One region of the Sinorhizobium alkalisoli genome, then DNA from elsewhere that is predicted to be linked to it. Evidence: riboswitches for the same ligand, from Rfam matches in the RefSeq annotation. Region 1 holds a riboswitch; each other region holds the start of a gene.
What was found. A riboswitch is a leader RNA that binds a small molecule or an ion and turns the genes downstream of it on or off. The one in region 1 is predicted to bind thiamine pyrophosphate.

Region 1 (3,270 bases):
GAGTGTATAGAAGGGGGCCTCGCCGCAGGTTTTGAGCTGCTTGTCCATGTTCTCCTTGATCTTGTGCATCGGCACATGGCCGGGGCCCTCGATCATCACCTGGCAGTCCTTCGCCCAGGCGATTTTCGTCAGTTCGCCGAGCGTTTCGAGTTCGGCGAACTGCGCCCGGTCATTGGCGTCGGCGATCGAGCCGGGACGCAGGCCGTCGCCGAGCGAGAAGGAGACGTCATAGGCGCGGCAGATGTCGCAGATCTCCTCGAAATGCTCGTAGAGGAAGCTTTCGCGGTGGTGGTGCAGGCACCACTTGGCCATGATCGAGCCGCCACGCGAGACGATGCCGGTGACGCGGTCGACGGTCAGCGGGATATAATGGAGCCGCACGCCGGCATGGATGGTGAAATAGTCGACCCCCTGTTCGGCCTGCTCGATCAGCGTGTCGCGGAAAACCTCCCAGGTGAGATCCTCGGCGATGCCATTCACCTTCTCCAAGGCCTGGTAGAGCGGCACCGTGCCGATCGGCACCGGCGAGTTGCGGATGATCCATTCGCGAATATTGTGGATGTTGCGGCCGGTCGAAAGGTCCATCACCGTGTCGGCGCCCCAGCGCGTCGCCCAGACCATCTTCTCGACTTCCTCGGCCATCGACGAGGTGACGGCGGAATTGCCGATATTGGCGTTGATCTTCACCAGGAAGTTCCGGCCGATGATCATCGGTTCGGATTCCGGATGGTTGATGTTGGCGGGGATGATCGCCCGGCCGCCAGCGACCTCCTGGCGGACGAATTCCGGCGTGACGAAATCAGGCACCGACGCGCCGAAGCTCTCGCCGTCGCGTGTGAGTGTCTCTTTCGCCGCCTTGCGGCCGAGGTTTTCGCGGATGGCGATGAACTCCATCTCCGGCGTGATGATGCCGGCCCGGGCATAGGCGAGCTGGGTGACGGCCCGGCCCGGCTTGGCGCGCAGCGGCTGATGGAGCATGGGGAATTCCGGCGTCAGCCGCTCGCCGGTGGCAAAACCGTTGTCCTCCGCCTTGACGGCGCGGCCCTCGTAACGCTCGACATCGCCGCGTGCCACGATCCAGTCGCGGCGCAACCGCGGCAGGCCGGCGTCGATGCGGATGTCGGCGTCGTCGAGCGTGTAGGGGCCGGAGGAATCATAGACCGTGACCGGAGGCTCCCCGGAGGTCGGATGCAGCGCGATCTCGCGCATCGGGACGCGCAAATCGGGATGGAGTTCGCCCGGTTTGTAGACTTTTTTCGAGGCGGGGAGAGGTCCCTGCGTGACGGAGGGCGGCGTGGAAAGAGGTTTGAGAACGTTCATCTTGAGGCTCCAATTTTTGCGTTGGAGACCCAGTTCTGAAGCCGGAAGGATGAAAAGACGCTGTGCCGACGGAACGTGAAACTACGGAATCCTGGCTTTCGCACGTCTGCACCGTCCCTACGCCAGTATGAACTGGATCAGGTTCAACGGGTCACTGCGCGCTCCAGCAGTATCTCAGCCCCTTGCCGGGACCCCCCTGGTGAATGGCGCCCATAGTCACCGATATCGCCGCGCCGTCAAGATGGTTTTTTGGGACCCCAGCGAGGCACTCGCGGTGGACTGTCTCGTTTCTCGCCTCCCGCTTGGTTGGAACATCAGGGCACAGGGACTATTCTCTTAGGAAACTGATCGCGATCAGTGCGGTCGGGCGCAGCCTTGTCGATAGTGGATGGGATGGGAATGAGGAGCGTGTTCTGATCAGGAAGATCGGGGAGAAGGCCTTGCACGTGTGGAGCCGAAAGTGGGGAAGAGAGCCCCGGTCGACTCCCGTATCGCCGATGCGCAGCTTCTGGGGGCTGATGTGGGCCTATTGGTTTTCCGAGAAGTGGCAGGAGGCCTGGGGGCTGGCAGCGGTCATCGTCGTGCTCACCGGTCTGTCGGCGATTGCGAGCGTCTGGTTCGCCGAAGCCTCGGGCGAACTCGTCAGCGCGATAGCCTTTCTCCACCATCCGCAAAATCCCACGACGCTCAGCTCCATTCTGACGATCGCGGGGACGCTCGCCGCGATCATGGTGCTGAAATCCATCGCGTTCACGGCCGTGCGCCACTTCTTTTCGACGACCCTGCATCGCAAATGGCGGGCCTGGCTTGACCGACGCTTCAATGACGCGCTGCTCGACTGCAAACATACCCATCTTCACCTGCAGCGCGGCGTGGCGGAAGCCATTCCGACGTCGGTGGGCGTGCCGGACAATATAGACCAACGCGTCCAGGAATCGATCAAGGGCATGACCGGCGGCGCTATCGGGCTTGCCATGGGCGTTGCCGGGGTGACCCTGTCGCTCTACTTCGTCGGCGGCAGGATCATCGAGACCTCGACGGAGGTGAGCGGGCTGGAGTTTCTCGGCAGCTATGGCAGCGCCTTTCTGACGCTTGTTGCCGTCGCTGCCTACGTCCCCTTCAATACTTATGTCGCCGCCAAGCTCGGCGCGATCCAGCAGCGGCTCGACGTCCGGATGCAATGGGCCGAGGGCAGCTACCGCCGCGAACTGACGACGCTTCTCCACCGCAGCTTCCATGTCGCGGCCTCGCAAGCGGAAGGGGTCCAGAAGCGCATCCACAGGCGGCGCTATCGCGACATCGACCAGACTTGGTCGAACCTGAACATCCTGACGGCGTGTTATATGGGCTTCGAGCTCGTCCACAATTTCTTCGGCCAGCGCATCGTCGCCTATGCTCCGGGTCTGCTTCCCTATGTCAATGGCAAGGTCACGCTGCAGGGCTATGTCACCGGGGCGGAGCTTGCCAATGCGATCATCAATGATTGCTCCTGGTTCATCCACGTCATGCCGGACATAGCAAGGCTGAGAGCGAATGCGCGCCGCATCACCGATCTTGCCAATGCGATCGAGGACGTTCAGCGGCCCCGCGCTTTCTATGCCCGGACAGGTCACGCGGAGTTGAACCGCGTCTGGCAGGATCCCGAATTCGGCGTGACGATCCGCCGCCTCGAGCTGATGCATCCTGGCCATGACCTGCCCTTCATTACGACCGGCTATCTCCACATCAGTCCTGGCGAATGGACGCTTCTCGTCGGCAGGTCGGGCAGCGGCAAGTCGTCGCTGCTCAAGGCGATAAACGGTCTCTGGCCGCATGGCCGCGGCACAGTCGCCCTGCCCGGAAACGTGCGCACGCTCTTTGCCGCCCAGGACGTGAAGCTGCCGCCGATATCGCTGAAGGAACTGATATGCCTGCCCGAGCCGGGCGACGCGTTTACGGATCGGGAAGCTT
Region 2 (3,270 bases), on a different replicon from region 1:
GGCGGCAATCGTCATCCTGTTCTCGCGCGCAAACAATTTAGCTCTTATTCCTTTGCAGGTTCTCATCGGAATTCGCGTGCGACTTCCCGGAACCTGCTTGGCCTCAGTTTCGGCTCATCGCCGCCAGCCACTCGTCGATCCAGGCCTTGCGGTTATCGGCGACGTCTTGGGGCGACATCAGGAACGTCTTTTCAGGCTGGACGAGCTTGCCGAACGCCTCCGGCAGGGGCTCCCTGGTTTCGCCGACCGGCAGCATCCAGTTGGTCGTCGGAATGATCGACTGGAATTCGGGTCCGATCATGAAGGCGAGAAATTGCCGGGCAAGTTCCGGATCGTCCGCGTTCTTCGTCATGCCGGCCACTTCGATCTGGATGTAATGGCCCTCGGCGAATGGCGCCGCCTGGTAGCGGTCGGTGTTTTCGGCAACCATATGGTAGGCGGGCGAGGTGGTGTAGGAAAGCACCATCGGCGCCTCGCCCTTGGTGAAGAGTCCGTAGGCCTCCGACCAGCCGGGGGTCACCGTCAGAACACGATCCTTGAGCTTGGCCCAGGCTTCGCCCGCCTCGTCGCCATAAACCGATTTCATCCAGAGCAGCAGGCCGAGGCCGGGCGTCGAGGTGCGCGGATCCTCGATGACGATCTTCTGCGACGGATCGCCTTCGACCAGTTCCTTCAGGCTCTTCGGCGGCTCCTTCAGCACTTCCGTGTCATAAACCACGGCGAAGTGGCCGTAGTCATAGGGAATGAACACGCCGTCGGAAAAATCGCCGGGAACCTCGAGCCCCTTGGTGTCGAGGGCGTGTGGCGCGAAGAAGCCGGTGGCCTTGGCTTCGGCAACCAGATTGGTGTCGAGTCCGAGGACGATGTCGGCCTTCGTGGCTTCACCCTCGAGCTTCAGCCGCGTCAGCAACTCGACCCCGTCGGCGACGCCGACATAGTCGACCTTGCAGCCGCAACTCTTCTCGAAAGCCTCGGCGACCTTGGCGCCCGGGCCCCATTCGCTGATGAAGCTCTCATAGGTGTAGATCGTCAGCGTTTTTTCCGCGGCAAGGGCGCTTGCCGAAGAGGCGGCGAGGGCAAAGGCGGCGATCGCAAGCCGGTTGACTATCTTGCTGTGGAATGAACTGGGCATGTGGCACCTCTTCCCTGTTGTTCTTGCTGCACGGGAAAAGGGCGTTCGGTCCGATCGCTTCTAATCCCTCCGCCGGTACGAGCCGGATCAGGTTCCGCGGGTTGGCGTGACGCCTCTCAGCCACCGCCCGAAAGCCGGCGGATGGCACCCCGTTAGAGCAGGCCAAGATTTAGCTTCCGGCGGCAGTCAACGCAAGCGCAGTTTTAGGAGCGCCGCGCGTCTTTGAGATGCGCAATGCTCGCTGCAACTCCTGGAATCTCCGCACCGAGCTTCTCGAATATCGGTCCGATTTTCGGGCCCATGCGTCAGGGGCTTTCGCTTGGCACGCCGTCTGCGCTATCAAGATGCGGAGGCCTTCCTCACATGTTCAACACGTACCGGCGAAGTTAGTTCACGGACGGCCGGTCACAAGGCGCGGGGTATGGGTTGATGCCAGACATGCTCGTTCGGCTCTACGCCCTGCCGGAGAGTCGCGCCGGCCGGCTCGGCCCCGACATCTCGATCCGGCGCGCCATGGCGCCCGAGCGCCGGACCGTCGTCTGCTGGGTGGGTGAGCATTTCGGCGCCGGCTGGGCGGGAGAGGCGGAAGCCGCCTTCTCCTCGACGCCGACACGCATCCATATCGCGCTCCATCAGGGCGCGCTCGTCGGATTCGCCTGCCATGACGTGACCGCGCTCGGCTTCTTCGGCCCTACCGGAGTGGATGGGACGATGCGCGGCCGCGGCATCGGCGAGGCGCTGCTCATTGAAAGCCTGATCGCGATGCGCGCGGCCGGCTACGCCTATGCGATCATCGGCGGCGCCGGTCCGACCGAATTCTACACGCGCACCGTCGGTGCGGTGGAAATACCGGATTCGACGCCCGGCATCTATGCGGATCTGCTCCGGCCCGACAATGGCGCGGAACCCGAGCCGCGCGAGTGACGTTGGCGAAGGATACCGGACGCAAACGGCGGTGCCGGGCCTTTCCCTTCAGAGCCGCTTTGCGCTATGGGCTTCTGCCATGAGCCAATCACCCTTCACAATTCTTCTCGGCGGCGCGCTTACCCTGACGGAGCGGCTAACGGCGCAATTGGCCGGCAGCCGGTTTATCGCCGCCGACGGCGGCATGCGCCATGCGAGGACGCTGCAAGTCTTGCCGGACCTCTGGGTGGGCGACTTCGATTCGACCGAAGAGTCGCTCTTTTCGGAATTCGCCGAGGTGCCGCGGGAAAAATACCCGGCGGAGAAGAACGCCACCGATGGCGAGATCGCCGTCGAGGCGGCGCTTTCGCGCGGCGCGACGTCGCTGATCTTTGCCGGTGCGCTCGGCGGCACCCGTAGCGACCATGCCTTTCTGCACTTGTTGCGGCTCGCCGCGCTCGCGGAAGAGGGGCTTGCGGTCTTCATGACCTCCGGCGAGGAAGAGGCCTGGCCGCTGCGGCCGGGGTCGCGGGAGATCGACCTGCCCAAGGGCAGCCTGTTCTCGATCCTCGGTTTCACCGAGCTTTCCGGCCTCACCATCGAAAACGCGCGTTATCCGCTCGACGATTTCCATCTGCCCTTCGGATCGTCGCGGACGATTTCCAACGTGGCGGAAGGCCCCGTTCGCCTTTCCCTGAAATCCGGCCGGGCCGTCGTGCTTGCCCGGCCCTATGATCTTTCCGGAGCCTGACGCCTTGGCGCCCCCCATCCTGAAACTCGACGACATTTTCCTCACCTTCGGCGGCGCGCCGCTTCTCGCCGGCGCCGGCCTGCAGGTGGAGCCCGGCGACCGCATCTGCCTCGTCGGCCGCAATGGTTCCGGCAAGTCGACGCTGCTGAAGATCGCCGCCGGCCTTGCCGAACCGCAATCCGGCGAGGTCTTCCGCCATCCCTCGGCGACGATCCGCTACCTGCACCAGGCGCCGGACTTCGAGGGCTACGACAACGTGCAGGCCTATGCGGAGTCCGGGCTCGGCCCGGGCGACGACCCCTATCGCGTCAGCTATCTGTTGCAGCATCTCGGTTTGACGGGGGAAGAAGATCCCAAGCGGCTTTCCGGCGGCGAGGCGCGCCGCGCCGCGCTGGCGCGCGTCATGGCGCCGGAGCCCGATATCCTGCTTCTCGACGAGCCGACCAACCATCTCGACCTGCCGACGATCGAATGGCTGGAAGAC
Region 3 (3,270 bases), 950 kb from region 1:
CCTCGCAGGCCGGGACGATCTCAAGTCCCTGAAGGCGATCATCGTCGCCCAGGACGGCGAAGTGGTCGCGGAAGAGGGCTATCGCGGCCATCGGCCATCGGAATCGACCAATATCAAGTCAGCGTCGAAATCGATCGTCTCGGCTCTCGTCGGCATTGCTATCGACAAAGGTCTTCTTACGGGACCCGAGCAGAAGATCGCCCCCATTCTCAACTCGGACCTGCCTTCCCCGGCCGACCCGCGCATCGGCGACATCACGATCGGCAACCTGTTGTCGATGCAGGCGGGATTGGGCCGACTGTCCGGCCCGAACTACGGGCGCTGGGTTTCAAGCCGCAATTGGGTTCGTTTCGCACTTGCGCAGCCGTTCGACGCGGAGCCGGGAGGGAGGATGCTCTATTCGACGGCGTCGACGCATCTCCTGTCAGCGATCCTGACGAAAGTTGGCGGCAAGTCGACCCTGGCCCTTGCGCGCGAATGGCTGGGTCCGGTCGATGGGTTTCGCATCGACGCCTGGTCGCGCGATCCGCAGGGGATCTATCTCGGCGGAAACGAGATGGCCATGACCGCCCGCTCTCTGCTCGCCTTCGGCGAGCTCTACCGCAATCGCGGCCGGACGGAGGATGGGCGCCAAGTCATCCCGGACAATTGGATCGATCTCTCCTGGCAGGCACACACGAATTCGCGATTTTCCGGCGACGCCTATGGCTACGGCTGGTTCACCCGGCAGATCGGCGGCGAAGACGTGCATTTCGCCTGGGGTTACGGCGGCCAGATGCTCTATATCGTGCCGGACTTGAAGCTGACCGTCGTGATGACCTCCGAACAGGATGGGCCTTCCGCCCGTACCGGCTATCGAGACGCACTGCACGGCGTCCTCGCCGACATCATCGACACGCTGGAGGCCGACTGATGAAATCCTCCGCGCTCGTGCATCCGCAGGAACGTACCGCGCGGCTCAAAAAAGACCGCCACGAAACCCGTGGTTTCGCGGCGAATGATGGTATCTATCCCCGGTTGGCCGGCGGTCTCAAGCCGTCGGCTGCTTGGTCTTCCTGAGATAGGGCAGAACCGTCTCGAAGGAGCCGAAGCGCTGGACGGCATCCTCGTTCGACACCGCGGCCGTGATGATGACATCCTCGCCCTGTTTCCAATTGGCAGGCGTTGCCACCTGATGCTTGGCGGTGAGCTGGATCGAATCGATCGCCCGCAGGATCTCTTCGAAATTGCGGCCGGTGGTCATCGGATAGCTCAGCATCAGCTTGATCTTCTTGTCCGGACCAATGACGTAAACCGATCGCACCGTCGCATTATCGGCAGGCGTGCGGCCCTCGGAAGTGTCCCCGGCGTCGGCCGGCAGCATGTCGTAAAGCTTGGCCACCTTGAGATCGCGATCGCCGATCAGCGGATATTCGACGTCAAAGCCCGTCGCGAGCTTGATGTCGCCCTTCCACTTGGCATGGCTCTCGACCGGATCGACGGAGATGCCGACGATCTTGACGCCGCGTTTGCGGAATTCGTCTTCCACCCCCGCCATGGCGCCGAGTTCGGTGGTGCATACGGGCGTGAAATTCTTCGGGTGAGAGAAGAGGACCGCCCATCCGTCACCGATCCATTCGTGGAAATTGATCGTGCCGTGGGTTGTCTCGGCGGTAAAATCGGGGGCAGTGTCGTTGATGCGCAGGGCCATGATGTGCTCCTTTCGTGTCGGAGGAATTGCGCAAGAATAGCGCAAACGGCAAAGTTTTCGAGCGCGAAACGCGTCGTCGCTCCCGGCAATGAGCAAGATCGTCCGGCTTCACGTCGACCGGCTCGTGCGCCAGTGCCGCGGCCGCATTGCATTGACACCCCGGGGCTGCTGACGCATAGAATGCCGCCATTCCGAGGGGAGCGCCGGGCGGCGCTGAGACGGTGGTGAGCCGGACCCTTGAACCTGATCCGGGTCATGCCGGCGTAGGAACGGAATGGGTCGCCCTCGGCAAGCCAAGCCAATTCTTCGCCTTACCGGATCTCCGTGACGTGTGTCGGGAGTTCGATAGATGATGCCTCCTCGCCCCATTGCGCCGGTGGCGCTCACCATTGCCGGATCGGATTCGGGCGGCGGTGCCGGCATCCAGGCCGACCTCAAGACCTTCTCGGCGCTCGGGGTTTACGGTGCAAGCGTCGTTACGGCGATCACCGCGCAGAACACCAGGGGTGTTGCCGCCGTTGAGGACGTCTCGGCCGGAATGGTGGCGGCACAGATGGAAGCTGTACTTAGCGACCTGGACGTGAAGGCGGTGAAGATCGGCATGGTGTCGCGACGGGAGACAATTGCCGTCATCGCCGATGGCCTGCGCCGTTACGGCAGGCTTGCGGTCGTCGACCCGGTGATGGTTGCAACCTCCGGCGATCGTCTGCTCCACCCGGGAGCGATCGCAGCACTCATCGAAGACCTGCTGCCTCTGGCACTCGTCGCGACCCCGAACCTGGCCGAAGCGGCACTTCTGACCGGCCGTCCGACCGCCGAGAGTGAAGGAGAGATGGTGCGCCAGGCCGAGGCGCTCTTGAAGACTGGAGCCCGTTCCGTGCTGGTCAAAGGAGGACATCTGCCCGGTGGCGACGCCACGGACGTCTTCCTCGATGGCCAAACGTTGCTGCGTCTGCCGGCATCGCGCATAGAGACACACAATGATCACGGTACCGGCTGCACCCTTTCAGCTGCAATCGCCGCGGGCCTCGCTTCGGGGCTACCGCTCGCCGAAGCGGTCCGCGCAGCCAAACATTATCTGCATGGAGCAATTTCCGCCGCCGACGACCTGAAGGTCGGGCAGGGGCGGGGACCGGTGCATCATTTCCACCAATGGTGGAACTCTTAACGTCAAATTGGGAGGCATGCCAGCCTCATGCCCTGCTATTGCCATGGTTGAGCCGGAAAAGACTATCGTCTATGGTTAACGAAAGACAGCGGGTTCAGCGATATGCACTTTCTTGCTCGTCGACTGGAGGCTTTCAATCGTGACGAACTGCCGGACTGGCGGCAGTCGCCAAGCCTATTGTGGCGTGCACTCCTGTTCGCGCCCCGGCTGATCGAATATTTCCTGTTTTACCTTCTGGCGTTCGGCGCCCTGATGGCGGCGATCGTCTTCATGGTTGCGGCCTGGATCGTCGGCCTCGACCGCAAGTCCAATTGAATCAGTCGCGCGGCGGCGCCTGCCGACCTGAGGTCCCGCACGGTAGAATTCTCACACGTGGAACATCGGCGGCGACATTGACGACAGTGCACGCGCT

Region 2: linked by a shared signal. The riboswitch ahead of thiB (thiamine ABC transporter substrate binding subunit) and the one ahead of thiC (phosphomethylpyrimidine synthase ThiC) in region 1 are both predicted to bind thiamine pyrophosphate.
Region 3: linked by a shared signal. The riboswitch ahead of thiD (bifunctional hydroxymethylpyrimidine kinase/phosphomethylpyrimidine kinase) and the one ahead of thiC (phosphomethylpyrimidine synthase ThiC) in region 1 are both predicted to bind thiamine pyrophosphate.

The regions. Positions count from the first base shown of each region.
Region 1 is NZ_CP034910.1:364,475-367,744, reverse strand. Features, by position in the region: gene thiC (phosphomethylpyrimidine synthase ThiC) at 1-1,320, opposite strand, end outside; TPP riboswitch at 1,417-1,528, opposite strand; gene EKH55_RS19320 (ABC transporter ATP-binding protein/permease) at 1,818-3,270, shown strand, end outside.
Region 2 is NZ_CP034909.1:3,186,564-3,189,833, reverse strand. Features, by position in the region: gene thiP (thiamine/thiamine pyrophosphate ABC transporter permease ThiP) at 1-15, opposite strand, end outside; gene thiB (thiamine ABC transporter substrate binding subunit) at 104-1,132, opposite strand; TPP riboswitch at 1,180-1,294, opposite strand; gene EKH55_RS15310 (GNAT family N-acetyltransferase) at 1,562-2,056, shown strand; gene EKH55_RS15305 (thiamine diphosphokinase) at 2,136-2,786, shown strand; gene EKH55_RS15300 (ABC-F family ATP-binding cassette domain-containing protein) at 2,791-3,270, shown strand, end outside.
Region 3 is NZ_CP034910.1:1,318,205-1,321,474, forward strand. Features, by position in the region: gene EKH55_RS23935 (serine hydrolase domain-containing protein) at 1-913, shown strand, start outside; gene EKH55_RS23940 (peroxiredoxin) at 1,031-1,690, opposite strand; TPP riboswitch at 1,875-1,977, shown strand; gene thiD (bifunctional hydroxymethylpyrimidine kinase/phosphomethylpyrimidine kinase) at 2,043-2,858, shown strand; gene EKH55_RS23950 (hypothetical protein) at 2,961-3,173, shown strand.